Regions from separate parts of the Microbaculum marinum genome, predicted to be linked through region 2. Evidence: riboswitches for the same ligand, from Rfam matches in the RefSeq annotation. Region 2 holds a riboswitch; the other holds the start of a gene.

Region 1 (14,939 bases), 110 kb from region 2:
GGCGGGGCTGTAGTGCTGCATGATGCCGGCGCTGCCCTTGCCGCACAGCACGCCGCGGTTGACCGGGTGGTCCGGGTTGCCGCCGATGTAGCGGATGCGGCCCTCGACCAGGTGGACGTCGATGCCGCAGCGGCACGCGCACATGTAGCAGGTGGTCCGTCTGACCTCGTCGGCGACCGCCGGCGACGTATCGACGCCGTCACGCTCCGGTGGCGCATCGGTGACAGGCAGATGACACTGCGACGGCGCAGAGTTGGCACGCTGATGACGCATCATGGCAGAACCCGACCGGACCGCCTTCCTGGAATGAGGTTTCCTCGCATTGCGCTAAAAGAGAAAATAATTCCGCATCCGCCACTCTGGTCCGGGCGGCAATCATCGATCCAACATATTGCTCTTGTCATTTCGATCGTGAAAATCGATCATTCCCCATGACCCTCGACCAGCTCCGGATCTTCCTCGCGGTCGCCGAGCATGGCCACGTCACCCGTGCGGCACGGTCGCTGGGGATGACCCAGTCGGCGGTGTCGGCGGCCATCTCTGCGCTGGAAAACCGTTACGGAACAAGGCTCTTCGACCGTGTCGGCCGCGGCATCGAGCTGACCGAGACCGGTCGCCGTTTCGTTCCCGAGGCCCGCGCGGTGATCGACCGGGCGAGCGAGGCCCGCAGCGCGCTGGAGGATCTGTCCAACCTCGCCAGCGGCACCGTGTCGATCGCCGCGAGCCAGACGATCGCCACCTACTGGCTGCCGCGGCGCATCACCAGCTACCACCTCGAACACCCCGGCATCCGGCTGAACGTCGTCATCGGCAACACCCGCGAGGTCGAGCGGGCCGTCGTCGGCGGCACTGCCGACATCGGCCTGGTGGAAGGTCCGACCGGGCATCCGGCCCTTGTCCGGCGGACGGTCGACCGCGACCATCTGGTACTCGTCGTCGCCCCTGGCCAAGACCGGATTCCGAGGACATCTCAAGGAGATATCGACATCCGCGGCTTCTCCTGGGTGGTCCGCGAGGCAGGCTCCGGGACCCGTCAGGCGCTCGAGGACGAGGCAGAGCGGCGGGGGCTGAAGTTCGAGGATCTCAGGGTCTTCCTGGTGCTACCGAGCAACGAGGCGGTGCGCGAGGCGGTCGAGGCAGGCGCCGGGGCGACCATCATCTCCGAGCATGTCGTCGCCGCGGCGATCCGGGCGAAGCGGCTGCGGGCCCTGCCGGTCGACCTGCCGCCGCGCGACTTCGTGCTGCTGCGCCACAGCGAGCGCCAGCCGGGCGCAGCCGCCCGCGCGCTGATCGACGTCTTCACGGCGACGAAGCCGCAGCGGCTCGCCTCGTGAGGCCCGGCAGCGACAGCGCGCCGGTCATCTGCTAGCACCGGCAGCGACTATCCAACAGGAGACACGACCCGATGGCCGATCAGCTGCTCGACGTCAAAGGACTGAACTGCCCGATGCCGATCATCCGCGCCAAGAAGACGCTGAAGGACATGCCGGCCGGGGCGACGCTGGAAGTGCTCGCGACCGACCCCGGCTCGGTGAAGGACTTCGAGACGTTCTGCCGGACGACCGGCAACGAACTGGTCGAATCGGATGCCGACGGCAACGTCTTCAGGTTCGTGATCCGGCGCGCGGACTGAGATCGTCTGCTTGCGGAACGTCGATCCCGGAATCGCCGTTGGAGACTGTGCCCTCGCGGCGTTCCGCAAGGCGGCGGATGAGCTGCTGCAGCACCCGCTTCAGGATCTCCGATTCGGCGGGTGTCTGCGCATCCAGCAGCCGGTCCTCGTGCTCCCTGGCGCGCAGGATCAGCGAGGCGACGAGCTCCTCCCCGGCGGGGCTGATCTCGACCAGAACCCGGCGCCGGTCACCGACGCCGGGCTTGCGTGTGACGTAGCCGAGGTCCTGCAGCCGGTCGATGATCTTGGTCACGGTCGGCTGCTTCAGCAGGGCCCGCGCGGCGATCTCGCCGACCGGATGGCCGTCCGACCCCGACAGGATTGCCAGGATCCGCCACATCGGCACCGGCACGCCGATCCGCGCCAGTTCGGCGTGGAATTCGGCGCTGGCCAGGCTCGAGGCACGGGCCAGCAGATAGAGAAGGTAGTCCTCGGAGAACGGGCCGGTCGTGAATTCGCCGGCGTAGTGCGCCGTCGTCGCGTAGCCGCCTGCGTGATAGGCGAGCGGCACCCGATCCTCGTGGCCGAAGCGCTCGACGCGGCCGATGAAGATGACATGGTCGCCGCCCTCGTAGCGCTGCTCGCTGCAGCACTCGAACACGGCGGCGCATCCGCCCAGCACCGGGGCGCCACCGGCACCCGGCGTCCATTCGAGGCCGGCGAAGCGGTCCTCGGAGGGGCGCGCGAACCGGTCGGAGATCTCCTTCTGGTCGACGGACAGGACGTTGATCGCGAAATGCGAAGCCTCTTCGAAGGCGCGCAGGTTGGCGGACTTGCGCGCCAGGCTCCACAGCACCAGCGGCGGATCGAGGGACACGGAATTGAACGAGTTGGCGGTCAGGCCGATCGGCCGGCCCGCCGGATCGATCGCGGTCACCACCGTGACGCCGGTGACGAACCGGCCGAGAGCCATCCGGAAGTCCTTTGGATCGTTCATCCTGCACTCCCTTCTGCCGCGGCTGCTGGACCGGCTGGCCCGGCACTGCGCGGGCGGGACATATAGTTCAAACATAAAATTATCACTTTTCATATAAATTTTCGAGTGCTAGTCTTTCCTTCGTCCATCGCGGCCGCGACTATCCGGTCCGGTGTCGGCGGCACCGGGAGCACACCGATCCGCCGACTGAACGAAGGGGAGGACCTGCGCCGATGCTGAGCGACCGGATCGAGGCCAAGTGGATCGACGCCTTCGTCAGGGTCTTCGAACTCTGCAAGGTCCAGCCCGGCGAACAGACGGCGATTCTGTCGGAAACCCAGTCGCGCACGCTCAACGTTCATCTTGCCGAACTGGCGCTGGCGCGCCTCGGCGCCACCGCCTTCCACGTTACCGTGCCCTCGCCGCGCCAGGATGCGCCCGTGCCGGTGCGTTCGACGGGCGCCTCGGCCGCGCTGACGGGTCAGCGGGCCGCCGTCGAGGGCCTGAAGGCTGCGAGCCTGGTCGTCGACTGCACCGTCGAGGGGCTGCTGCACTCCCCGGAACTGCCGGACATCATCTCCGGCGGTGCCCGGATCATGATGATCTCCAACGAGCATCCCGACGCGCTGGAGCGGCTGATCCCCGACCAGGCCATGGAGACGCGGGTCAAGGCGGCCGTAAAGCGCGCGCGCTCCGCGACCGAGATGCGGGTGACCTCGGCTGCCGGCACCGACCTCACCGTCGACATGCGGCAGGCCGCCTCGGCGGGCGTCTGGGGCTACACCGACCGGCCGAAGACCGTGGCGCACTGGCCGGGCGGCGTCGTGGTCAGCTTCCCCCGGGCCAATTCGGTGAACGGGTCGCTGGTCTTCGACTGCGGCGACGTGAATCTGACCTTCAAGCGCTATTTCGAGCGACCGGTGAAGCTGACGATCGAGAACGACTACGTCACCGACATCGAGGGCGACGGCACCGATGCCGACCTGATGCGCCGCTATTTCGCGGCGTGGGGCGACCGCAACGCCTATGCCGTCAGCCATGTCGGCTGGGGCCTCAACGAGGCGGCGCGCTACGAGGCCCTGACGATGTACGACCAGCGCGACACCAACGGCACCGAGATCCGGGCGTTTGCCGGCAACTTCCTGTTCTCGACCGGCGCCAACGAGTTTGCCGGCCGCTACACAAAGGGCCACTTCGACCTGCCGACGCGCAACTGCACGATCGCGCTGGACGGGGTTCCCGTCGTCGACGCCGGAAAGCTCGTCGAGAGCACGCCATGAGCGTGCCGATCGTCCTTCTTTCCGGCGTCGGCTCCGACTGCCGGATGTTCGATCCGGTCGTCGGGCGGCTGGGTGGCGACTTCGAGATCATCGCATGGGACATGCCCGGCTATGGCGGCAAGCCGCTCGACGGCGCGTTCAGCTTTGCCGACCTTGCCGCCGGCGTGATCGCCGAACTGGACGGCAGGGGCATCGACAAGGCGATCCCCCTCGGCCACTCGATCGGCGGCATGGTCGCCCAGGAGATCGCCGCGCTCCACCCCGACCGCATTTCGGCGCTGATCCTGTCGGGCACGACGCCGGTGTTCGGTTCCCGGGACGGGTCCTTTCAGGAGGCTTTCCTGAAGGCGCGGCTCGGGCCGCTCGATGCCGGCAGGACGATGGCCGATCTGGCACGGGAGGCCGCCACCAGCCTGGTCGGCCCGGATCCGGACCCGGCCGCCGGCCCCGCCATCGAAGCGCTGATGGCCGACCTGCCGGAAGAAAGCTACCGCGCCGGACTGACGTGTCTCGTCACCTTCAACCGGCGGGCGGAGCTGGAACGCATCGCCGTACCGACCCTGCTGATTGCCGGCGACGAAGACGGCAACGCTCCGCTGAAGACCATGGCGCGGATGGCGGAACTGATCGCCGGGGCACGGCTGGAAGTGCTCGATAAGACCGGCCACATGGCGCCGCTCGAGTGTCCCGACCGGTTCGCGGACGCCGTACGGACATTCCTGGAATCGCTACCGGAGGACGTGAAATGAACGTCATCGACCTCGACCAGATCGACACCGACGCGCCGCTCTTCGATCCGGCGGCGTTTCGTCTCGGCGACGAGGAGGCCGAGCTCAACGCGCTGGCGCGGCGCATCGGCAAGGCGAAGTTCGCACCACGCGCCGCCACCTACGATCGCGAGGCGATCTTTCCGACCGAGAACTACCGCGACATGCACGAGGTCGGCCTGCTCGGCATCGCGGTGCCGAAGGAGCACGGCGGCTCCGGCGCCGGGTTCCGGTCCTATGCCACGACGGCGGCGGAGATCGGCCGCTACTGCGGCGCGACCGCGCTGACCTGGAACATGCACGTCTGCTCGTGCCTGTGGAGCGGGCCGCTGTCCGACGACCTCGAGATGACCGAGGAGCAGCGCGCCAACCATCTGCGCCGGCGGGCCACCCACTATACGCGCATCATCGACGACGGCGCGATCTACGCGCAGCCGTTTTCGGAGGGCGGCGCGGCCGCCGCCGGCGTCATACCGTTCTCCACCTCCGCCAAGCGGGTCGACGGCGGCTGGCTGATCAACGGCAAGAAGATCTTCGCCTCACTGTCCGGCTCCGCCGACTACTACGGCGTGCTGTGCGGCGAAATGAAGCCGGGCGAGAGACCCTCGCGCCGCGACACCATGTACATCGCCGTGCCGGGCAATGCCGAGGGCGTCGAAGTCGTCGGCGACTGGGATCCGCTCGGCATGCGCGGCACCGTCTCGCGGACGCTGCTGCTCAAGGACGTGTTCGTCGACGACGACGCGGCGCTGATGCCGCGCGGCGTCTACTACCAGGCGGCCTCGCGCTGGCCGCACATGTTCATGACGCTGTCGCCGACCTATCTCGGCCTCGCCCAGGCCGCCTTCGATTTCACCGTGAAGTACCTGCGCGGCGAGATCCCCAATACCGGGCCGGAGAAGCGCCGCAAGTTCCCGACCAAGCAGCACGCGATCGCCGACATGTTCGTGATGCTGCAGCAGACCAAGGCGCTGTGGTTCCAAGCGGTCTCGGAAGCCCGCGCCGATCCGTCGAAGGAGCAGGTGCTGCGCGCCTACGCCGCCCAGTACACGGTGATGGAGAACGCCAACGAGCTCGCCCAGCTGGCGATCCGCACCTGCGGCGGCCAGTCGATGCTGAAGACGCTGCCGCTGGAGCGGATCTACCGCGACAGCCGCTGCGGCTCGCTGATGCTGCCGTGGACGGCGGAGATCTGCCTCGACCGTATCGGCCGCGAGGCGCTATACGAGCCCGGCGAGACGGACGACTGAGGGGCGTCCGGGCGACTCGGCAGGTGCTGACGTCAGACCGGATCGGGCGGACACCCGACTTCTCCCCGCCGGGAAGAGGTGAGACCCTCCGGAGCGGACGCGCGACTGCGGCAAACCGGACACCGCGAGGAAAAGTCCGCGGCGGCATGAACTCGAGGTGGCACTGATCCGATGCGCAACATATCGCTCTGGATAGACCGCAACGCCGGTTTTCACCCCCGCAAGCCGGCCATCCGGTTTCAGGGCGAAACCCTGACCTATGCGGCGATGGCCGAGCGGATCGGGCGCATGGCCGCCGTCCTCACCGACGAGTTCGACGTGCGGCAGGGCGACAGGATCGCCTGGCTCGGCACCAACCATCCCGATCTCCTGATCCTGCTGTTTGCCGCCGCGCGCATCGGCGCCATGGTGGTGCCGCTCAACTGGCGGCTCGCCGCGCCGGAGCACGCCTTCATCCTCCAGAACGCCGGGGTGCGGGCCCTCTTCGCCCAGCATCCCTTTCTCGGCGCGCTCGACGGCAGCACGCTGCCGGCCGGCTGTCGGGTCGTCGACCTCGGCGAACCGGCGGCCACGACAGGATCGGTCGATGATCTGCTGGCCGGCGCCGGCCAGCCGTCCGCCCCAACCGGACGCCTCGCCGACCCGCTGCTCCTCGTCTATACGTCGGGCACCACCGGCCGCCCGAAAGGCGCGATCCTGACCCAGAGCGCGATCGCGTGGAACGCGGTCAACGCGATCCACATGCATGACATGACGGCGCACGACCACGTGCTGACCGTGCTGCCGATGTTCCACGTAGGTGGCCTGAACATCCAGACCACGCCGGCGCTGCACATCGGCGCGACCGTCACCCTGCATGAGCGCTTCGAGCCCGGCGCCTTCCTGAACGAGGTCACCACCCGCCGGCCGACGCTGTCGGTGCTGGTGCCGGCGACGATCTCGGCAGTGATGAACCATCCCGACTGGCCCGATGCCGATCTTGGCTCATTGCGCGCGCTCGCCACGGGGTCGATGGTCGTGCCTCAGGAACTGATCGAAGCGGTTCACGGGCGGGGCGTCCCGGTCATCCAGGTCTACGGCTCGTCGGAGACCGCACCGATCGCCATCTACCAGCGCATCGGCAACGCCTTCGAGACGGTCGGATCGATGGGCCGGATCGGGCTGCACTCGGAGGCCCGGATCGTCGACGCTGACGGCAACGATTCGCCCCCCGGGCTTGCCGGCGAGATCCTGATCCGCGGCCCGCACGTCGCGGCGGGCTACTGGAACGATCCCGACGCGACGGCAGCCGCCTTCGCCGGCGGCTGGTTCCATACGGGAGATATCGCCGAGGTCGACGGCAACGGCGACTTCTGGTTCCGCGACCGCATCAAGAACGTCATCATTTCCGGCGGCGAGAACATCTATCCGGCCGAGGCCGAACGTATCCTCAGGGAGATGCCGGGTGTACGCGACTGCTGCGTCGTGGGCCGGCCGGACCAGCGGTGGGGCGCGGTGCCGATCGCAGTGGTCGTCGCCGAGGGCATCAGCCGCGAGACCATCATCGCGGGGTTCGAGGGGCGGCTCGCCCGTTTCAAGCACCCGCGCGACGTGATGTTCGTCGACGAACTCCCGAAGAACGCCATGGGCAAGGTCGTCGTCGAGGAGGTCGCAAGGTTGGCCGGCGCCGGATAGGCGCGGCGCCATCCTCTGCCAGGGTCAGCGCACCCAGAACGCGGGGATGAACAGCACCAGCACGGTGAACACCTCGAGCCGGCCGATCAGCATGGCGAGCGCCAGCAGCCACTTCGCCGCATCCGGCAGCGGCGCGAAATTGCCGACCGGGCCGATGATCGGGCCGAGGCCCGGGCCGACATTGGATATCGCGGTCGCCGCACCCGAGATCGCCGTCACCGGGTCGAGACCGATCAGGCTCAGCGCGACCGCGATGACGCAGAAGCTGGCAATGAACAGGTAGACGAAGCTCAGCACCGCCGCCGAGACGTTGTCGGGCAGCGGCCGGCCGTTGTAGCGCTTAACGAACACGCCGGAGGGATAGACGATGCGGCGCGCGTGCTGGCGGATGTCCTCGAACACGACGACGACGCGGAAGATCTTCATGCCGCATGACGTCGATCCGGCGCAGCCGCCGATGAACATCGCGATCAGGAAGACGCCCTGCGCCAGTGGTCCCCAAAGGCCGTAATCCACCGTCGCATAGCCGGTGCCGGTCATGATCGAGGTCATGTTGAAGATGGCTTCGCGGAACCGGATCGCGCCGGCATGGGCGGTTTCCTGATCCTCCGAAATCCACGCCAGAATGCTCAGAACCAGCAGGATCACGAAGAAGGCGCGCACCTGCTCGTCGCGGATCACCGCCATCGGCTGACCCTGCACGGCCCGGATGTAGAGCAGGAACGGCAGGCTGCCGGCGATCATGAAGGCGACGCTGACCCACTCGATCGCCGGGGAATTGAACGCGCCGATCGAGGCGTCGCGCGACGAGAATCCGCCGGTCGCGACCGTGGTCATCGCGTGGATGATCGCCTCGGTGAACTGCATGCCGGCGACGCCGTAGGAAATCGCGCAGGCGCCGGTGAGCACGATGAACAGTGCCGTCAGCGAACCGGATATCTGGGCGGCGCGGGGCAGGATCTTGTCGGGCGTGTCGAAGGCCTCGGCGCGGAACAGCTGCATGCCGCCGACCTGCAGCATCGGCAGCACCGCGACCGCCATGACGACGATGCCGAGGCCGCCCAGCCACTGCAGGAAAGCGCGCCAGAACAGGATGCCGGGCGGCGCCAGGTCGAGGTCGACGATGACCGTCGAGCCGGTCGTCGTCAGGCCCGACATCGCCTCGAAATAGGCGTCGGTATAGCTCATGTCGAGCTGCGACCACGTCAGCGGCAGCGCCGCGAAGCCGGCCGCCACCACCCATATGGAGGTGGTCAGCACGAAAGCCTCGCGCAGGCCCAGCCGCGCCTGTGCGCCGCGGCAGGTGACCCACATGGTCACCCCGATGAAGACCGTGATCAGCGCCGATGCCAGGAAGACGATCCAGTCGTCGTTGCCGAACATCACGTCGACCAGCGCCGGCACCAGCATGGCGCAGCCAAGCGTCGCCAACAGCACGCCGATTACCAGGAAGATCGGTCGGAAATCGAGCACCGCGGCTCCGGCTCTGGCGACAGGTCAGTTGATCGTGGGGGCAACGCTGGGAACGTCAAGCGAAAACGGCGGCACCTGCGCCTCGAAGCTCTCGCCGCTTCCCGTCCGCATTCCGTAGGACCCCGACATCATTCCCGAGGAGGTCGCCAGAGGCACGCCGCTGGTATAGCGGTAGGAATCGCCGGGATCGAGCACCGGCTGCTCGCCCACCACGCCCGGCCCCTCCACCTCGAAGGTCTTGCCCTGCGCATCGATGATCCGCCAGTGGCGGTTCAAGAGCTGCACGGTCTCCGGACCGTGGTTCACGATCTGGATCGTGTAGGTCCAGAAATAGGCTCCCGCGTCGAGCGCCGACCGTTCCTCGCTGAACGCCGGCTCGACGATGATCTCTATGCCTCGTGTGGTCGCGCGATACATGGCGCAATTGTAACGCGGGCGGGCCGAATGGCCATCGCTGCCGTGGGACATGGATCGCCGATTCCCCGCTGGTGTGGCCGCGATGCCGCGCCGGCGCATTTCCCGCCGGCGTCGCTACAGCGCCGCCAGCCCCCGGGCGAGGTCGTTTTCGATGTCGCGCGGGTCCTCCAGACCCACCGACAGCCGCAGCAGGCCATCGCCGATGCCAAGCGCGGCGCGCGCTTCGGGCGTCAGCCGCTGGTGGGTGGTCGTCGCGGGGTGGGTGACGAGGCTCTTGGAATCCCCGAGATTGTTGGAGATCTTGATGATCCTGAAGGCATCGGCGACCCGGAAGGCGCCCTGCTTGCCGCCCTCGACCTCGAACGCGACCATCGGACCGCCATTGGCCATCTGGCGCCTGGCGATCTCGTGGCGGGGATGATCGGCGCGGCCGGGATACAGTACCCTGGTGATTCCCGGCAGGCCGGCCAGAAAGTCGGCAACGCGCGCGGCACTCGCGGCATGGCGCTCGACCCGGAGCGCCAGCGTCTCCAGGCCCTTGAGCATCACCCAGGCGTTGAACGGGCTCATGCTCGGTCCGGTGTGGCGGTAGAAGTCCTTCAGCCGGGTGGTGATGAATTCCTCCGTCGACAGGATGACGCCGCCGAGGCAGCGGCCCTGCCCGTCGACATGCTTGGTCGCCGAATAGACGACGACGTCGGCGCCGAGCTTCATCGGCCGCTGGCCGAGCGGGGTGGCGAAGACGTTGTCGACCACAAGGCGCGCGCCGGCATCGTGGGCGATGTCGGCGATCGCCTTCAGGTCGAGCACGTCGAGCGTCGGATTGGTCGGGCTTTCCAGGAAGAACACCTTCGTCTCCGGCCGCACGGCCTTCTTCCACTGGTCAAGATCGGTGCCGTCGACCAGCGTGCAGGGCACCCCGTAGCGCGGCAACAGTTCGTCGACCACGTAGAGGCAGGAGCCGAACAGCGCTCGGGAGGCGACGACGTGGTCGCCGGCCTGCAACTGGCACAGCAGCGCCGCGGTCACGGCGGCCATGCCGCTCGCCGTGCCCCGGGCGGCCTCGGCGCCCTCGATCAGCGCCATGCGCTTCTCGAACATGTCGACGGTCGGATTGGCGTAGCGCGAATAGATGAATCCGGCGGCCTCGCCCTTGAAGCGCGCCTCGGCGGCCTCGGCGCTGTCGTAGACGAATCCGGAATTCAGGAACATCGCTTCGGACGTCTCGCCGAAGCCGGACCGGGCGGTTCCGCCGTGCACGAGCAGGGTATCGAGGCCGAGTTCGCCGTCGCCCGCCGCGTCTTCCACAAATGGATCGAAGTGTTCGTTCATTGCCGTCCTCCAGGGGAGGGCCGGGACAAAAACCCCGGAGAGCCAACAGGCGCTACCGGGTTCTTCGACCCGGCCTTTTAGCGATTTGTTTTACGTGGCTGCAAGCCGGCCGGCGCAAATCACCACGAATGGGCGGTGTCGTATCCCCGCCACGCCTTGGCGTCAAGCGCCGCCTCGGTTAGATGAGACACGGGGCAGGCGGGACAGGACGCTGAGATGGCGGAAGCAAAGGCAGACGGCGGCGGGGGCAAAGGCCCCGCGCAACCGGATCGGGCCCAACCGGACGGGGCCAATGCGGGCAGAGGTCCGTCGGATCGCCGGCCGGGGATTCTGCCGGCCGAGGCGATACGCAGGCTGGTCGACAACCGGCAGATCGTCACAGGCGGCGACCTGGCCACCGACCAGATCCAGCCGGCCAGCCTCGACCTGCGCCTCGGCCGCATCGCCTACCGCGTGCGCGCCAGCTTCCTGCCGGGACCGCTTCATACCGTGAAGCAGCGGCTCGATCCCCTGAAGATGCACCAGATCGACCTGACGAGGGGAGCGGTGCTGGAGACCGGGTGCGTCTACATCGTGCCGCTTCTGGAAGAGCTGCGGCTTCCCCCACACCTGGCCGCCGACGCCAATCCGAAGAGTTCGACCGGCCGGCTCGACGTCTTCACCCGCGTCATCGCCGACAACGCCCGGGCCTTCGACAAGGTGGAGGCCGGCTATCAGGGCCCGCTCTATCTGGAGATCAGCCCGCGCACGTTCCCGATCCTCGTCAGGACCGGCTCGCGCCTGTCGCAGATCCGGTTCCGCCGCGGTCACGCGCTCCTCGACGATGCGGAGACGCTCGCCTTGCACCGCGCCGAGCGGCTGGTCGACACGGACAGCCCGAACATCGCCGACGGCATCGCCGTCAGCGTCGACCTGGCCGGGCGCGCCGGCCTCGTCGGCTACCGCGCCAAGCGGCACACCGCCGTCGTCGACGTCGACAGGCGCGCCGGCTACGACGTGGTCGATTTCTGGGAGGCGATCGAGGCGCGTCCGCGCGGTTCGCTGATCCTCGATCCGGGCGAGTTCTATATCCTCGCCTCCAAGGAGGCCGTCCACGTACCGCCGACCTACGCCGCCGAGATGGTACCCTTCGATCCGCTGGTCGGCGAGTTCCGGGTGCACTATGCCGGCTTCTTCGATCCGGGCTTCGGCCATGCCGCCGCGGGCGGCCACGGCGCTCGCGCCGTCCTCGAGGTGCGCAGCCGCGACGTGCCGTTCATCATCGAGGACGGCCAGATCGTCGGCCGCCTCGTCTACGAGCACCTGACCGAGCGCCCCGCCAGCCTCTACGGCACCGACATCGGGTCGCACTACCAGGCGCAGGGCCTGAAGCTGTCGAAGCATTTTCATCTGCCGACGACGTAGGCCACGCCGAATCGGCCGAGCACCTGTTGCGAGGACCAGATCCGCGATCCTCGACGAGATGCCTGCGCGGTCTGCCGGCGCTCTGCACATACCCCCTCTCCAACTCTCCCCCACAAGGGGGGAGAGGGTCCATTGCAGCTCCGCCCGTCACATTGCCAATTCGGAGCCTGCTGCTCGGCCTGTAGAAAGTTTGGTTCGGAAAAGGCGCCTTGCGCCCCTCTCCCCCCTTGTGGGGGAGAGTTGGAGAGGGGGGTACGTCGAAGGCGCGCGCTTCGGTGCACGGCCTTTCGTCGAAGACCGCTTGCCCCCGATTTAGAAGGCTTCCCGACCCTGACATCTTGTCGGAGTTCTGCCCCTCGGCGTCCCCCTACCGGCTGTGCGAGGCGATCAGGTCCTCCGACAGCGCCACGAAGCGGCAGGCGGGGCCGCCGTGGCCCTCGCTCTGGATGTTCACCCGGGCGCCTTCCAGCATCAGGAAGATGCCGTCGGCCACCAGGTCCGGGTCGCGCAGGCCCGCCTCCCGGCACAGCGCCAGCACATGGGCGCGGTGCGTGCGCTTGTTGTTCTCGATGACGCACCGGGCCGGATGGCCAGCTTCGGGCAATTGCACGGCGGCGTTGGCGAGCGCGCAGCCGCGCGAATCTGGATCCGCCACGTCCTTCGCCATGCGGTGGATCCAGGTCTTGAGCTGAGCCAGCGGGTCGCCCGGATGCGTGGCGGCGATGCAGCCCCAGACCGCCTCCTCCTCGCTGGCGAAGCTGCGCAGGTACTCGGCGACCAGTTCGTCCTTCGACGAGAAGTGCCGGTACAGCGTCATCTTGTTAGTCTGCGCAGCCTCCGCGATCGCCTCGACGCCGACCGCCCGGATGCCCTGGGTGTAGAACAGCTCGCGGGCGGCCGCCAGAATGCGCTCCCGCGGCGGAATTTTTTCCGGCGGGCTTTTCCCTGACATTCCAGTGTCTTGAGCGCCGTCCGAGGCGGCGGCGATGCGCGCAGTCATGGCGGATTCCTGCCCAATCTTCGTTGAACCCCTTGACAGGGGTGTTACCGGTCAGTACCTATTACGGCGTTACCGATCGGTAACATGTAGCGCTGCGCCCTGCTGAAAGCAAGTGAACCCCGTTTCGACAAGCCAACCGGAAGCACATCCATGACCAAGATTCTGTTTGTCACCACCAGCCCGCGCGGCGAGAGCTCCCTGTCGACCCGGGTCGCGACGACCCTGGTCGAGGAGCTGACGACCGCCAATCCCGGCGCCGAAATCGTCACCCGCGACATCGGCAACGATCCGCTCCCGCATATGGGTCCGACGCTGCTGGGCGGGTTCTTCGTCCCCGAGGACCAGCAGTCCGCCGAACAGAAGGCGGCCGTGGCCCTGTCCGACGAACTCGTCGCCGAGGTCAAGTCCGCCGACATCATCGTCATCGCCTCGGCGATGATCAACTTCTCGATCACCTCGACGCTCAAGTCGTGGCTCGATCATCTCGCCCGGGCCGGCCTGACCTTCCAGTACACCGAGGACGGCCATCCCGTCGGCCTGGTGACCGGCAAGAAGGTCTACGTCGTGCTGGCGACCGGCGCCGTCTACAGCGCCGCCCCGCTGGATGCCATCGACTTCCAGGCCCCCTACCTGAAGCACATGCTGGGCTTCATGGGCATGACCGACGTCGACGTCGTCCGCGTCGAAGGCTCGATCTTCAGCCCCGAGGCGGCCGAGAAGGCCGTCAGGGACGCGACCGCAAGGGCGAGGGCCGCAGCCCACGCCGACGCCCTCGCGGCGTGAGACCGGCGCCGGCGGCGGGGAGATCGACAGTCAATCCGACTGTCACCCCGCCGCTCCGGCGCCGAGCGTCTGCATCATTCCGGCCGCGTCGAAGACGTGCCAGTGCTCGGTGATGCGGCCGTCGGCGATCCGGTAGAAATCGTGGAACATCACCTCGACCGTCCGGCCGCTGGCCGGTAGCGGGCCCATCGCCCCGGTCTGCGTACCGACGAACCTGGACCGCGCGGACACCATGTCGCCGGCGGCGACGATGATCTCCGGTTCGAACCGGCCATCGGGAAAGGCGGCGCGGAATCCCGCCAGCTTGCGGGCGACGCCGGCGCGGCCGGGCTCTCCGTCCGGCTCGGGATCGTGGTCGACGAAGTGCTCGGCGAGGAAGTCGTCGATCCGGCCGTGTCCGCCGGGCGACAGCACGTCGGCGAAGAAGCGTCGCACCAGTTCGGCGTTGCCCTGCGCCGGTGCGCTGTCGGCGCTGACGATCGTCGTACCGCTCATCGGTCGTCCAGTCCTTCCGCATCGGCCGGTCTGCGCCCGTGCATAGACCAAGCACCGCGATCGGGCCACTCGTTATCGCCGCGGCGACGTCCTATCTTGCCTGTATGCGCCCCGAAGAACTCCTGCTCCCCACCCCGCGCGGCCTCTATTGTCCGCCCGGCGATTTTTTCGTCGACCCCGTCCGCCCGGTCGACCGGGCGCTCGTCACGCACGGACATTCCGACCACGCCCGATCCGGCAGCGGTTCCGTGCTGGCGACGCCGGAGACGCTGGCGATCATGGCGGCGCGCTACGGTCCGGCTTTCGCCGGCGCGACGCAGGCCGCCCGCATCGGCGAAACCGTGACGATCGGCGATGCGCGGGTGTCGTTCCATCCCGCGGGCCACGTGCTCGGATCGGCCCAGATCGCGGTGGAGGCGAACGGACTGCGCATCGTCGTCACCGGCGACTACAAGCGCGAGCCCGATCCGACCTGC
Region 2 (14,939 bases):
CAGCCTGCGGGAGGACCACGACTTCCGCGGCTACATCCACCTGAAGACGATCCCGGAGGCCGATCCGCTGCTGCTCGAAAAAGCCGGCCGCTATGCCGACCGCCTGTCGATCAATGTCGAGCTGCCGAGCGAACAAAGCCTCGGGCAGCTGGCGCCGGAGAAGGACCTCGGCGGCATCAAGCGCGCGATGGGCCGGTTGCGGCTGAAGATCGAGGAGGCGAAGGACGAGCGGAAGGCGTCGGCCGCGCCGCCGCCATTCGCCGGCGCAGGCCAGTCGACCCAGATGATCGTCGGCGCCGATCCCTCCAGCGATCTCGACATCCTGTCCACCTCGACCAGCCTCTACGCGAGCTACCGGCTGAAGCGGGTTTACTACTCGGCCTTCTCGCCGATCCCGCGCGCCTCCGCCGCGCTGCCGCTGGTACGCCCGCCGCTGATGCGCGAGCACCGGCTCTATCAGGCCGACTGGCTGCTGCGATTTTACGGATTCTCGACCGGCGAGATCGCCACCGGGATGCGCGGCGGAATGCTCGACCTGAAGATCGATCCGAAGTTCGCCTGGGCGCTGGAGAACCGGCACGGCTTCCCGGTCGACGTGAACCGGGCGGCAAAGGAGCAGCTCCTGCGCGTGCCGGGGCTTGGCACCAGGGCGGTCAAGCGGATCCTGCAGTCGCGTCGCCATCGCCGCCTGCGGCTCGAGGATGTCGGCCGCATCACCGCCTCGATCGCCAGGGTGCGTCCCTTCATCGTCGCCGAAGACTGGCATCCCGGAACCCTGCTCGATGCCGCCGACCTGCGGGCGAAGCTCGTGACGCCGCCGCGCCAGCTCGACCTGTTCACGGAGCAGGCGGCGTGACCCGATACGTGGTCCGGCTGCCCGGCGACGCCGGCGAGACGGAGTGGCGGGAGGCCGCCCGGGCGCTGGACAGGGGCCTCGTTCCGCCCGCGCAGGTCGACTGGCTCGACGGGTCGGCCGGGCAGGACGACCTGCTGGCTGCTCCGGACCCCGGCCTGCCGGCGCCGGTGTCGCCGCCGCGGCGTGTCCCCCGGGCGCTGATGTCGCTCGTCTCCGAGGTTCTGATGCATGCCGATTTCGGCCGGTTCGCGCTGTCCTACCGGCTGCTCTGGCGGACCCGCGACGAGGCGGGGCTCGCGCAGATCGCCTCCGATCCCGACGTCGCCCGCGCCGAGGCGATGGCGCGCTCGGTGCGCCGCGACATGCACAAGATGAAGGCCTTCGTCCGCTTCCGCGAAACCCGCGACGGCGACGGCGCGCAGCGTTTCATCGCCTGGTTCGAGCCGGACCATCACATCGTCGCGGCGACCGCGCCGTTCTTCTCGCGTCGTTTCGCCAACATGGACTGGTCGATCCTGACGCCGCGGCTGTGCGCGCACTGGCAGCGCGGGGAACTGGTGTTCTCGCCCGGCGTTGCGAAGACGGATGCCCCGGCGCAGGACCGGCTCGAGGACGTCTGGCGTGTCTACTATTCCTCGATCTTCAACCCGGCGCGGCTGAAGGTGAAGGCGATGACCGCGGAGATGCCGAAGAAGTACTGGCGCAATCTGCCGGAGGCGACGCTCATCGACGGCCTGGTGCGCTCGGCTCGGGGCCGCACGGGCGAGATGATCGCCGCCCCACGCCTGCAGCCGCGATGCGCGCAGGGGAACGGACCGGAGATGCCGATGAGACCGAATTCGCCGGATCCGGACGCGAACGCGCCGCCGGAACCGACACTCGCCGCGATCGCCCGCGATCTGCAGTCGTGCCGGCGCTGTCCTCTCTACCGGAACGCCACCCAGGCCGTGCCCGGCGAAGGTCCGGCCGACGCGCGGCTGATGCTCGTCGGCGAGCAGCCGGGCGACCAGGAGGACCTGGCCGGACGTCCGTTCGTCGGCCCGGCGGGCCGGGTGCTCGACGCCGCGCTTGAGGAGGCCGGCATCGACCGGTCCGCCGTCTACGCCACCAATACGGTGAAGCACTTCAAGCACGAGCTGCGCGGCAAGCGGCGCCTGCACAAGCGGCCGAACGCCTCCGAGATCGATCATTGCCGGTGGTGGCTAGACCTGGAACTGAAGCTGGTCAGGCCCCGCCTCGTCGTCGCGCTCGGCGCGTCGGCCGCGCGCGGGGTGCTGGGACGCACCGTGGCGGTCAACGCCTCGCGCGGCCTGCCGATCGAGAGCCCGGACACCCCGCCGGTGCTGGTGACCGTCCACCCGTCCTATCTGCTGCGGATTCGCGACCGCGACGATGCGGAGCGCGAGCGCAGGCGCTTCGTCGAGGACCTGCAGCGCGCCGGCGCCTGGGTCGCGAAGGCGGCCTGACCGGCGACGGCGCGGCGGAGCTACTGGGCGGCCGTCATCTCCAGCCGGTCGGGCTGCCCGATGTCGTTCAGGTCGAACGGCGTCGTCTGGTAGACCTCGTTGATCCAGTTGCCGAACAGCAGGTGCGCGTGGCTGCGCCAGCGGTTCTCCGGCCGCAGCGAGGGATCGTCGCCGGGAAAGTAGTTCGCCGGCAGCCGCCCTTCGCCGTCGCGGGCATATTCCTCCGCCAGCGTGTCGGTGTCGTATTCGACGTGGTTGAACATGTGCAGCGTGCGGTGGCGGGGATCGTGAACCAGGCAGAGCCCGGTCTCGACGCTTTCGGCCAGCACGGTCAGGCCGCTGTCCGGGGGAATGTCTTCGCGCCGGGTCTCCGTCCAGCGCGAGACGGGAACGCGAAAGTCGTCCGAGAAGCCCCGCAGGTAGGGCGACGAGGGATCGAGGTTGCGGTGCTGGAACACGCCGAACGCCTTGGCGGGCAGCTCGTGCTTCGGCATGCCGTGGAAATGGTGCAGGGCCGCCTGCGCCGCCCAACAGATGGTGAGGGAGTTGTGCACGTTCGTCTGCGTCCAGTCGAACACCTCGCACAGCTCGTCCCAGTAGCGCACCTCCTCGAAGGGCAGCCGCTCGACCGGGGCGCCGGTGGTGACGAAGCCGTCGAAGCGCTCGTGCCGGATGTCGGCCCACGGCCGGTAGAACGCCTCCATGTGCTCCGACGGCGTGTTGATCGGCACGTGATCGGTCATCCGCACCAGCGTCAGCTCGACCTGCAGCGGGGTCGCGCCGAGCAGGCGGGCGAGCTGGGTTTCCGTCTTGATCTTGTTGGGCATCAGGTTGAGCAGCCCGATCCGCATCGGCCGGATGTCCTGGCGCACGGCGTCCGTCTCGCGCATCACCATGACGCCCTCGGTCTCGAGGGTACGGCGGGCGGGCAGGTCGTCGGGAATCTTGATGGGCACTTGCGTCAGTCCTCTGTTCGGGGACGACGCTGTGGCTTGATCCGCTTCGTTGCCGGTCGGCCACATCCTCCTCTCGGAGTGCCACCTTGCCCGGACCGGCAGGTTGGCGTTGGGCGTCGTACCCAACTCACGATGCATGCCTCTATTTATGGGGGGCGGCGGCGATTGGCAATCCCGAAGTGCCGCCATCCGGCCGGCATACCGATTGCGTTATGGAATCGGTTATGGCACAACCGAACCGGTTTCAGAATGCAATCACGTGAGGAAACGCGATGTCCAGGGTGCGTGTGGCGGGGTTCACGATCTCTATCGACGGGTTCGGCGCCGGGCCGGACCAGAGCCTTCGGGAACCGCTCGGCAAGCGGGGCGAGGAGATGCACGGCTGGATCGTCGGCACCCGCACCTTTCGCACCCTGTTCGGCCGGGAGGGCGGCGCGACCGGCATCGACGACGACTTCACCGCCCGCTCGCTCGACGGTTTCGGCGCCCACATCATGGGCCGCAACATGTTCGGACCGGTCCGCGGCGGCTGGCCGGACGAGTCCTGGAAGGGCTGGTGGGGCGACAACCCGCCCTATCACACTCCCGTCTTCGTGCTGACCCACCATCCCCGCGATCGCGTCGAGATGGAGGGCGGAACCACCTTCCACTTCGTCACCGGCGGCATCGCGGAGGCGCTCGACAGGGCCAGGGCGGCGGCCGGCGACAGGGACGTCAAGATCGGCGGCGGCGTCGCCACGGTGCGACAGTACCTGCAGGCCGGCCTGATCGACGAGCTGCACCTGGCCATCTCCCCCGTGGTGCTCGGGCGCGGCGAGGCGCTGTTTGCCGGCATCGACCTGCCGGGCCTCGGCTTCACGGTGACCAGCCACGTGTCGAGCGAGCTCGCGCAGCACGTCATCCTGCGCAAGGACGCCGGATGAGCGATCCCGTCGACATCGCGAAGCGTGCGTTCCGCGCCTACGTGGACGACGATCGCGCGGCCATCGAGGCGCTGGTCGCCGAGGACTTCCGGTTCACCAGTCCCTACGACAACGGCATCGACCGGCAAACCTATTTCGCCCGCTGCTGGCCGAACCACGAGGCGATGGCGAAGGTGGATTTCGTCCGCGCGCTTTGCTGCGACGACGAGGTGGCGCTCACCTACGAGGCGACGATGCTGACCGGCCGGGTCGTTCGCAACACCGAGCTGTTCACGATCCGCGACGGCCTGATCGTCGCGGTGGAGGTCTATTTCGGCTGGAACGTCCCCCACGACGCCGAACCGGGCGGCTTCCTCGACCCCGGTTGAGGCGGGCCGGGCGGCTGGCACTTCACTGCTGGCGGACCAGTTTCTGCAGTTCCTGCTTCACCAGCCGCGGGATGAAGATGTAGCCGTCGTCCCAGCATTTGCCCTTGACCAGCCCGTCGAAGATCTCCCGCGACAGGATGACGGGAAGGTATTCCGGCGCGATCTGCGACAGGAGCTGGTGTTCCGTCTCCAGGTCGGAGATGTCGTAGCCGATGATGAGGATGCCGTCCCCGGTCGGCTTGTATCCGAACGAGGCGAGCCGCCGGTAGAACTCCCGGCTGTACTTCTCGACGCCCCGGTCGGACGAGCGGAAGTAGATCCGCCGCCCGTCCGCTGCGTTGGCGATCGTGCGGATCGTTGTCTCGGTCGGGTCGAGGATGGTGATGTTCTCGTACTTCCGCGCAATCGTCGCCAGACTGATCTCGTCGGCCTCGGTGGCGATGCGGCCGGTCTCCGATTCCATGACGAAGTTGCTCTTCTGGTCCTTGTCGCCGACGATGATGATGCGCTTCGGGTCCCAGCCCCGGTCCTTCTCGAACTCGCGGATGCGCCGCACGGCGACGTCGACGCGGTGCGGGGCGATGTCGTAGTCGTGCGGACCGGGCAGGAACAGGTGCTCGTCGCGGACCGGGAACAGCACGAATTCGCCGGCCTCCTCGGCGTTGACCTGGTCGAGCGCCCGGATGAACCCCTCGTCGCCCTCGCCGGTCACGTATTTCCCCCACAGGTTCGTGTAGGCCGGCCGCTTCGAGGAGATCGTCACGCCGATCGCCGGGTCGTCGGCGACGATGCTGCGGGCGATCTGGTCGCCGTCGCCGACGAACAATAGCGAGAAGCCCGGCGGGAACCGGAACCGGGCCGTTCCCTCCTCGATCATGCCGCGCAGCTTGTCCTGCGAGCCGCGCACCAGGTCCTTCCAGTTGTTCCTGTTGACCTTCTTCCAGACCTGGCGGATGCCGACGACGCCGAACGCATACACGATGATGTTCGGCAGATGATACATCAGGTGCTGCTTCTCGACGGGCTCGCCGACGAGACCCCACACGTAGTCGAGCGCCTTGGCCAGCCGCTCCGGCAGCAGGAAGAAGCCCGGCAGGATCTCGATCAGCTTGTCGCCGACCTCCGGAAAGATCACCAGCACCGAGGCGAAGAACAGCGACAGCGCGGCCGCCACCTTGAGCATGAACTTGCTGAACGGCGACAGTTCCTCGAACGTGTGCGCCAGGAACGGCTCGACGGCGGCAATTTCGACCCGCTCGCCGTTCCGGATCGCGGTCGCCACCTGGATCAGGCGGTGCTTGGAGAGGCTGTTGTCCATGGGCGGGTGTCGGCGTGCATGAAAAGACCGCGCGGCGCGCTGTTCAATGGGAAAACCTGAAAAACGGACGGTGGAGCCGGGAGGCCGCTCCGAATGTACGCCGACACAGTGCAGCGGTTCGCGCATTCGGGCAAGGGGCGGTTGGGTTCGGCATCCGCCGCTGAAGACGCGACGCCGGCGAAGCCGAACGAGCACGCCGGCATCCGGACCGCGCAGGCACGAAGTGGCCGCTGCGACTCGGATTGGCAGCTTTTGACGGTTAAATGTCATTGCTGCCAGGCCCGTCAGCGCGGAAACTGCGTTCCATGACGGCCTCGGAAGACCCTGCCGGTATCGCTCCATCGTCGCCCAGGCGGGTCGTCATGCTGACCTTCGACGGCGCCAGTTCGCTCGATACCGTGGGGCCGGTGGACGTGCTGGCCGGGGCGCAGGTGGCGGTGCGATCGCCGCACCCGGTCTATGCGGTCGAATTGGTCTCGCTGGAAGGAGGACTGGTCAGGACGAGCCCGGCCGGCGTGAGGATCGACACCGTTGCCCTCGACGCGCTTCCCGACGGACCGATCGACATCCTGCTCGTCGCCGGCGGCGAAACCGCCGCCGAGGTCGCCCGGGAGGCGCGCGTCCGCGCTGCGGTCCGCGACCTTGCCGAACGGTCCGGACGCGTCGCCAGCATCTGCACCGGTGCGTTCCTGCTGGCGGAAGCGGGCCTCCTGAACCGTCGCAAGGCCACGACCCACTGGAACTGGTCGGAGCAGCTGCAGCGCGACTATCCGGAGATCGACGTCGATGCCGATCGGATCTTCGTGCAGGACGGACACGTGTATTCATCGGCGGGGATCACGGCCGGGCTGGACCTCGCCCTGGCGCTGGTCGAACGCGACTTCGGGTCGCGGATCGCCCTCGCCGTGGCGCAGATGTGGGTGATGTTCCTCAAGCGTCCCGGCGGGCAGTCGCAGTTCAGTTCCTTCCTGCCGCCGAGCGACGCGGCGGCCGATCCGATTCTCGAGATCCTCGACTGGGCGCAGTGCCATCTGGACCAGGAGCTGAGCGTCGAGAGGATGGCCGAGTTCTGCCGGATGAGCCCGCGCACCTTTGCCCGCCGCTTCGTCGAGAGGGTCGGCAGGACGCCGTCGAAATACATCGAGAAGCTCCGCGTGCAGGCCGCGAAGGGCTATCTGGAGTCCACCGATCTGCCGATGGATCTGATCGCCTCCGCCACCGGCTTCCGCAGCGCGGATCGCATGCGCCGGAGCTTCAACAGGGCGCTGAACGTGAACCCGCACGAATACCGGGACCGCTTTCGCATCCGCGACTGAACCAGGGGAGGGCCATATGGCCGGGAACAGGAAAGTCGGAATCTACATCTTCGAGAACATGACCATGATCGACGGCTACGCGCCGCTGCAGTTCTTTGCACTGGCGCCGGGCGTCGACGTGTTCACCTTCGCCAGGACCTCCGAGCCGCTGATGTGCGACGCCGGCGTCCTGCTGACCCCGCACTACGGATTCGCCGATTGCCCCGACATCGACGTGCTGGTGGTGCCCGGCGGCGGCAACGTGCTGGCGCAGATGCAGGACCCGGAGGTCATCGCCTTCATCAAGGCCGCCGGAGAGAAGGCCGACTACGTGACGTCGGTCTGCACCGGATCGCTCATCCTGGCCGAGGCGGGCCTGCTCGACGGGCACAAGGCCGCCACCCATTGGGCGTTCACGGAGGCGCTCGCGAACTACCCGAACGTCGAGCAGGTGGACGAACGGGTCTGCATCTCCGGCAACCGGATCACCGGCGGCGGCATGACCGCCGGCCTCGACTTCGCCCTGACCGTGATCTCCGAGGTGATCGAGGAGCCCGCGGCCCACGTCATGCAGCTCCTGTTCGAGTACCGCCCCGCGCCGCCCTTCGCGTCGGGCGGCCCCGAGACGGCGCCGCAGTTCGCGGTCGAGGCCGTGCGCGGCCAGGTCGGCCAGCTGGCCGGCGACCTGTTCGCCTACACGGCGACCAAGAAAGCCGCCGCATGAGACGCAGCCCCGGCGACGCACGCGCTGCGCCGCCGGTCCATCCATCGGAGAGACGGACATGAACAGAACCGACGAGACCGCCGCGGTCAGGGCGGTGGTGAGCGACTACATCAGGGGCACCGCGGAGTCCGACCCCGCGCTGCTGAGATCGGTCTTCCACGAGGCCGCAGTGATGTCCGGCTATCTCGGCCCCGACCTGTTGCTGGGCGGCCCGGAGCCGTTCTTCGAGGCCGTCGGCGCGCGCAAGGTGGGGCCCGACTACAGCGCCGAGATAACCGAGATTTCCGTTCTCGGACGGACGGCCACCGCCACGGTCGTGGAGGACAACCTGTACGATCTGTCCTTCGTCAACGCCTTCCACCTGCTGAAGGTCGACGGCGCCTGGACGATCACCTCGAAGCTCTTCCATCACGATTGATCGCGTCGTGTTGCATTTGCAGGCGCCCCTCACCCCCGAGGCGAAAACCGCCCCACCAGCTGCCGCGTCGTGCCGGGGTTCAGCAGTTCCACCCAGGTGATCGGCATCCGGTCGCTCCAGGTGCGCCGCTCGACCAGCAGGCAGGCGGCGCGTTCCTCGATCTCCAGCAGGCCGGCGGTCGCCGCATCCGCGTTGACGGCGCGGATCAGGTGCTCGGCGTCGGTCCAGGCGACGTGGTCGAGCAGCCAGCGGCCCGGCGGGACGGCGGCGAAGTCGGCGTGTTCTGCCTCGGGCGCCGCCTCGAGGCTGACCAGCCGGCGCTCGATCTGGATCGGCACGCCGTCGGCCAGGTGGCGGACTGTCAGGTCCAGCACCGGCGCGCCGGCACCGACCCCGAACAGCTCGGCCGTCCGGGTGTCGGCGCGCAGGCCCCGGCGCTCCAGCAGCTCGTGGGCATAGACCTGGCCGGTCCGCGTCACCTCGGCGCCGATGTCCCAGATCTCCATGACCGCGCGCTCGGGCGTGCGGTGCGCGACGAACGAGCCGAGCCGCCGCCGGCGCACGATCAGGCCCTCGTCGGCAAGCGACGACAGCGCCTTGTTGACGGTCATCCGCGAGGCGCCGAACATCTCCATCATCTCGTGTTCGGAGGGGATCCGCGAGCCCGGCATCCATTCGCCGCGCAGGATCGGCCGGGCGACGGCGCGGCGGATCTGCTGGTAGACCGCGCCAGACCCGTCGAGGACGGGCGGACGGTCGCGGGCGGTCACGCGAGGCCCCGCATGGTGGCGGCGAAGCGGGAGGCGATCGCCTCCGCCGCGACGTGCCGGCCGCCGGCGACGACATGCTCGCCGGCCGCCCAGACGTCGGCGACGCAGCCGTTGCCGCCGGCGAAGATCCAGCCGTCGAGCCAGCCGTCGTCGCGCGCCGCCGCGAGCGCCGGATCGGCGGGGTCGAGACGCACCAGATCGGCCGGCGCGCCCTCGACAAGCCCAGTGGCACCTTGCCCGGCCGGCCCGCGCCCCAGCGCCTGCGCGCCGCCGGCGACCGCTGCCTCGAAGACCTGCCGTCCCGTCGAGCCCTCTTCGAGCGCCAGGCAGTTGCGCGCCCTGTCGCGCAGCCGCTGGCCGTATTCGAGCGTGCGCAGTTCCTCGGCGGCCGAGATGCGGACGTTCGAATCCGATCCGACGCCGAAGCGGCCGCCGGCCCGGCGGTAGGCGACGCCCTCGAAGATGCCGTCGCCGAGATTGGCCTCGGTGATCGGGCAGAGCCCCGCCACCGCGCCGCTCGCCGCCATGTCGCGCACCTCGCCCGGCAGCATGTGGGTGGCGTGGATCAGGCACCAGCGGCCGTCGACCGGCTGGTGCTCGAGCAGGAATTCCACCGGCCGCTGCCCCGACCAGGCCAGGCAGTCCTCGACCTCGCGGACCTGCTCGGCGACGTGGATGTGGATCGGCCCGTCCGGGGAGGCGGCGACAACCTCGCCGAGCGCTTCCGGCGTCACTGCCCGAAGCGAGTGCGGCGCGATGCCGACGACCGCGCCGGGAAGATGCCGCGTGGCGGCGCGGGAGCGGTCGACCAGGTCCATGAACCGGTCGGCATCGTTGACGAAGCGGCGCTGCCCGGCGCCGGCCGGCTGACCGCCGAAGCCGCCGGTCTGGTAGAATACCGGCAGCAGCGTCAGCCCGATCCCTGTCGCGCGCGCCGCAGCGGCGATCCGCGTCGCCATCTCGGCAGGGTCATCATAGGTCGATCCGTCGGGGGCGTGGTGCAGGTAGTGGAACTCGCCGACCGAGGTGAAGCCCGCCTCCAGCATCTCGACATAGAGCTGGCCGGCGATCGCCTCGACGTCCTCGGGGCCGAGGCGCGCCAGGAACGCGTACATGGTCTCGCGCCAGGTCCAGAAGCTGTCGGCACCCGTCCCGTCCCTTGCCGGCCCGCGCCGCTCGGTCAGCCCGGCCATGCCGCGCTGGAAGGCGTGCGAATGCAGGTTGGCAAGGCCGGGAACGACGGCGCCGTCGAAGGCGTCCGCGCCGCTGCGTCCGGCATCCGGCGTGACCGAGGCGATCCGCCCGTCGTCGATGCCGATTGCCACTGACCGGGCCCAGCCGTCGGGAAGCAGTGCGTGTTCGAACCAGAGTCGCCTCATGTCCTCCTCCGCGACAATCGAATGCCGCCAATATCGTCGTTTCGTATAGACATAGCCCCGGCTCCGCCGATATGTATAGACAAATTCGCCGCATGGGTATCGCTAGGAGGGAGGCGAGCGGGGATGCAGGTCGACCGTCTGTGGACGAATGGCCGGCTGATGACGATGGCCGAAGGCGCGCCGGGGCTCGGTGCCGTCGAGCGCGGCGCCATCGCCTGCCGCGACGGCCGGATCGTCTTCGCCGGGCCGCTGGCCGACCTGCCGGCCGGCATCGACGCTGCCGACCACATCGACCTCGACGGCCGCTGGGTCGGCCCCGGCCTGATCGACTGCCACACCCATCTCGTTTACGGCGGCAATCGCGCGAAGGAATTCGAGCTGCGGCTTGCCGGCGCCAGCTACGAGGAGATCGCGCGTGCCGGCGGCGGCATCCGCTCGACCGTGGCCGCGACCCGCGCGGCCAGCGAGGACGATCTGGTCGCCTCGGCGCTGCCGCGGCTCGACGCGCTGCTTGCCGAGGGCCTCACCACGATCGAGATCAAGTCGGGCTACGGGCTTGAGACCGACGCCGAGGCCCGCATGCTGCGCGCCGCTCGGCGGCTCGGCGGCGAGCGCCCCGTCTCCGTGACGACGACCTTCCTTGGCGCCCATGCCGTCCCGCCCGAATTCGAGGGCGACGCCGACGGCTACATCCATTCCGTCTGCCGCGAGCAGTTGCCGGCGGTCGCCGCCGAGGGGCTCGCCGACGCCGTCGACGGATTCTGCGAGACCATCGCCTTCTCGCCCGACCAGATGGCGCTGGTCTTCGACGCCGCGCAGGCGCACGGGCTGCCCGTCAAGCTGCACGCCGAGCAGCTCTCCAACCTCGGCGGCGCCAGGCTCGCCGCCCGCTACGGGGCGCTGTCGGCCGATCACCTGGAATATCTCGACGAGGACGGCGCCGACGCGATGGCCCGTGCCGGCACGGTCGCGACGCTGCTGCCCGGCGCCTTCTACTTCCTGCGCGAGACGCAGAAGCCCCCGGTGGAGGCGCTGCGGCTTGCCGGCGTCCCGATCGCCCTTGCCACCGACGCCAACCCCGGCTCCTCGCCGCTGACCTCGCTGCTGCTTACCATGAACATGGCCGCGACCCTGTTCCGGCTGACCGTCGAGGAGTGCCTCGCCGGCGTCACCCGCAACGCCGCAAAGGCGCTCGGCCGCCTCGACGAGATCGGCACGCTGGAGGCCGCCAAGTCCTGCGACCTCGCGATCTGGGACATCGAGGAGCCCGCCGAACTGGTCTACCGGATCGGCTTCAACCCCCTGCACGCACGCGTCTGGAGGGGGAAATGAGCAAGTCCGGTACTCTCCTTTCCCTGTCCCTCTCCCACGTCCTCCCGGACGGCCGTCAGGCCGAGCCGGGATCGCCAAGGGCCGCAGCGCACGTGGTCGCGGCGATTACGGCTCTCCGCTTCGCGAAGCCTGTCCTCGGGCCGGCCCGAGGCCGCACCCGTGGGGCCGGGTTGACGAACGAGAGGCTCGCAGCGCCGTCTCCCTCCCCCCTCGTGGGGGAGGGTCGGGGTGGGGGGCACGTCCGGGCGATCCTCGATGGATCGACCGGACGTCCTGCACCGGTTCCAATGCGACGAACCCGGCCATCGGGGCCGGTCTCGCCGTATTCCCCACCGCCGACCCCTCCCCTCAAGGGGGAGAGGGGTGTCGCACCGGGGTGCACGGCATGACCGACGCCATCGTCCTCACGCCCGGCTCCGTCGGCCTCGCCGCACTGGAACGCATCTACCGGTCCGACGCGCCGGTCCGGCTCGACCCGTCCTGCCGGCAGGCGGTGGAGCATGCCCGGCAGGTCATCGCGGCGGCGGCGGCCGGCGGGGCGGCGGTCTACGGCGTCAACACCGGCTTCGGCAAGCTCGCCTCGACCCGCATCGCGCCCGAGGATACGGCGCGCCTGCAGCGCAACCTGATCCTGTCGCATTCCGCCGGCGTCGGCGAGCCGCTGCCGCCTTCGGTCGTGCGGCTGACGATGGCGCTGAAGCTCCTGTCGCTCGGCCGCGGCGCCTCGGGCGTGCGCTGGCAGCTGATCGAACTGCTCGAAGGAATGATCGGCGAGGCGGTGGTGCCGGTCGTTCCCGCCCAGGGATCGGTCGGCGCGTCGGGCGACCTCGCCCCGCTTGCCCACCTGACCGCCGTGATGATCGGCGAGGGCGAGGCGACCTTCAGGGGCCGCCGCATGGCCGGCGCCGAGGCGCTGCGGCTGGCCGGCCTGGAGCCGATCGCGCTTGGTCCCAAGGAAGGCCTCGCCATGATCAACGGCACCCAGTGCTCGACCGCGCTGGCGCTGGCCGGCCTGTTCGAGACCTGGCGGCTCGGCCTGACCTCGCTGGTCACCGGCGCCCTGTCGACGGATGCCTGCATGGGCTCGGCGGCGCCGTTCCGGCCGGAGGTCCAGGCGCTGCGCGGCCATGCCGGCCAGTCCGACGCGGCCGCCGCCCTGCATGCCCTGATCGCCGGCTCCGAGATCCGCGAATCCCACCGCGACGACGACGAGCGCGTCCAGGACCCCTACTGCATCCGCTGCCAGCCGCAGGTCGCAGGCGCCTGCCTCGACCTGCTGCGCCAGGCCGGCGCGACGCTCAGGATCGAGGCGAACGCTGCGACCGACAACCCGCTCGTCATCGCCGCCGACGGCTCGATCGTGTCGGGCGGCAACTTCCACGCCGAGCCGGTCGCCTTCGCCGCCGACCAGATCGCGCTCGCGATCGCCGAGATCGGCGCGATCGCCCAGCGACGCATCGCCATGCTGGTCAACCCCGCGCTGTCCTACGGCCTGCCGGCCTTCCTGGCGCCGCATCCCGGGCTCAACTCCGGCTTCATGATCGCCGAGGTGACGTCGGCGGCGCTGATGGCGGAGAACAGGCAGCGCGCCAATCCCTGCTCGATCGATTCGACGCCGACCAGCGCCGACCAGGAGGACCACGTCTCGATGGCCTGCCACGCGGCGCGCCGGCTCGGCGACATGAACGCCAATCTCGGCCGCATCCTCGGCATCGAATGGCTGGTCGCCGCGCAGGGCATCGACCTGCGCGCCCCGCTGACGACGAGCGCGCCCCTGCAGCAGGCGATGCGGGCGCTGCGCGCCGAGGTCGCGACCCTGAACGACGACCGCTACCTCGCCCCCGATCTCGAGGCATCGGCCCGGCTGGTCGGGGAGGGCGCGGCGCTCGCCGCCGTCTCCGGCATCGCGATGCCCGATCTGGAGCAGGCCGCATGAGCGACTTCATCGACGTCCGCGAGGGTTCGAGCCCGCTGATCCTGTCGATCCCGCACGGCGGCACCGACCTCGCGCCCGAGGTCGCGGCGCGGCTGAACGAGACCGGGCTTGCGGTGCCGGACACCGACTGGTGGATGGCGAGGCTCTACGACTTCGCCGACGACCTCGATCCGACGATCGTGCAGACGCGGCTGTCGCGCTACGTCATTGACGTCAACCGCGATCCCTCCGGCGCCTCGCTCTATCCCGGCCAGGCGACCACCGGCCTGTGTCCGACTACGACCTTCGACGGCGAGCCGATCTACAGGGCCGGCATGGAACCCGACGAGGCCGAGATCGCGCGCCGCCGCGCCGCCTACTTCGTCCCCTACCACGACACGCTCCAGGCCGAGATCGACCGGGTGCGCAAGCGCCACGGCTACGCGCTGCTCTACGACTGCCACTCGATCCGCTCGGTGGTGCCGCGCCTGTTCGAGGGCACCCTGCCGGTCTTCAACATCGGCACCAACGCCGGCAAGGCCTGCGCGAGAGAGATCGAAGCGGGCGTCGAGGCGGCCTGCGCCGCCGCCAGCCTCAGCCACACCCCCCAACCTCATCCTGAGGAGGCCGCGCCAGCGGCCGTCTCGAAGGATGGGCAGCAGGCCGGGGCCGATCCCACGCCCCTGAGCTACTCCCACGTCCTCAACGGCCGCTTCAAGGGCGGCTGGATCACCCGCCGCTACGGTCGGCCGGAGCACGGCGTGCACGCCGTCCAGATGGAACTCGCGATCCGGGCCTACGCCCAGGAGGCGCCGCCGTGGACCTACGAGCCGGGCCGGGCAGATCCGACCCGGGCGGTGCTGCGGCAGGCGCTTGAAAACATGCTCGCGGCCGCAGCCCGGCTGTACGGAGGAGACCGATGACCCTGCAGTCCCGCATCGACAACGCCCGCGACATCCGCTCGCCGCGCGGCCCGGAGCTCTCCGCGAAGAGCTGGCTGACCGAGGCGCCGCTCCGGATGCTGATGAACAATCTCGATCCCGACGTCGCCGAGAACCCGCACGAGCTGGTGGTCTATGGCGGCATCGGCCGCGCCGCGCGCGACTGGCGCTCCTTCGACCGCATCGTCAAGGCGCTGCAAACACTGGAAGGCGACGAGTCGCTCCTGATCCAGTCGGGCAAGCCGGTCGGCGTGTTCCGCACCCATCCCGACGCGCCG

What was found. Region 2 has a riboswitch for S-adenosylmethionine ahead of V3328_RS13330 (homoserine O-succinyltransferase). Riboswitches for the same ligand answer to the same signal wherever they lie in the genome.
Region 1: linked by a shared signal. The riboswitch ahead of V3328_RS13795 (O-succinylhomoserine sulfhydrylase) and the one ahead of V3328_RS13330 (homoserine O-succinyltransferase) in region 2 are both predicted to bind S-adenosylmethionine.

Annotation. Positions count from the first base shown of each region.
Region 1 covers NZ_JAZHOF010000005.1:219,312-234,250, reverse strand. Annotated here, with positions in the region: gene V3328_RS13845 (molybdopterin oxidoreductase family protein) at 1-273, opposite strand, end outside; gene V3328_RS13840 (LysR substrate-binding domain-containing protein) at 432-1,334, shown strand; gene V3328_RS13835 (sulfurtransferase TusA family protein) at 1,406-1,633, shown strand; gene V3328_RS13830 (flavin reductase) at 1,605-2,609, opposite strand; gene V3328_RS13825 (2,5-dihydroxypyridine 5,6-dioxygenase NicX family protein) at 2,822-3,868, shown strand; gene V3328_RS13820 (alpha/beta fold hydrolase) at 3,865-4,617, shown strand; gene V3328_RS13815 (acyl-CoA dehydrogenase family protein) at 4,614-5,885, shown strand; gene V3328_RS13810 (class I adenylate-forming enzyme family protein) at 6,057-7,559, shown strand; gene V3328_RS13805 (TrkH family potassium uptake protein) at 7,584-9,032, opposite strand; gene apaG (Co2+/Mg2+ efflux protein ApaG) at 9,057-9,449, opposite strand; gene V3328_RS13795 (O-succinylhomoserine sulfhydrylase) at 9,564-10,781, opposite strand; SAM riboswitch at 10,839-10,917, opposite strand; gene V3328_RS13790 (2'-deoxycytidine 5'-triphosphate deaminase) at 10,998-12,185, shown strand; gene V3328_RS13785 (TetR/AcrR family transcriptional regulator) at 12,553-13,185, opposite strand; gene V3328_RS13780 (FMN-dependent NADH-azoreductase) at 13,336-13,968, shown strand; gene V3328_RS13775 (ester cyclase) at 14,011-14,463, opposite strand; gene V3328_RS13770 (ligase-associated DNA damage response exonuclease) at 14,568-14,939, shown strand, end outside.
Region 2 covers NZ_JAZHOF010000005.1:113,122-128,060, forward strand. Annotated here, with positions in the region: gene V3328_RS13320 (putative DNA modification/repair radical SAM protein) at 1-856, shown strand, start outside; gene V3328_RS13325 (UdgX family uracil-DNA binding protein) at 853-2,322, shown strand; gene V3328_RS13330 (homoserine O-succinyltransferase) at 2,343-3,278, opposite strand; SAM-I-IV-variant riboswitch at 3,314-3,419, opposite strand; gene V3328_RS13335 (dihydrofolate reductase family protein) at 3,551-4,201, shown strand; gene V3328_RS13340 (nuclear transport factor 2 family protein) at 4,198-4,569, shown strand; gene V3328_RS13345 (hypothetical protein) at 4,592-5,887, opposite strand; gene V3328_RS13350 (GlxA family transcriptional regulator) at 6,193-7,203, shown strand; gene V3328_RS13355 (DJ-1/PfpI family protein) at 7,220-7,906, shown strand; gene V3328_RS13360 (nuclear transport factor 2 family protein) at 7,965-8,324, shown strand; gene hutC (histidine utilization repressor) at 8,354-9,094, opposite strand; gene V3328_RS13370 (formimidoylglutamate deiminase) at 9,091-10,473, opposite strand; gene hutI (imidazolonepropionase) at 10,597-11,805, shown strand; gene hutH (histidine ammonia-lyase) at 12,191-13,741, shown strand; gene hutG (N-formylglutamate deformylase) at 13,738-14,643, shown strand; gene hutU (urocanate hydratase) at 14,646-14,939, shown strand, end outside.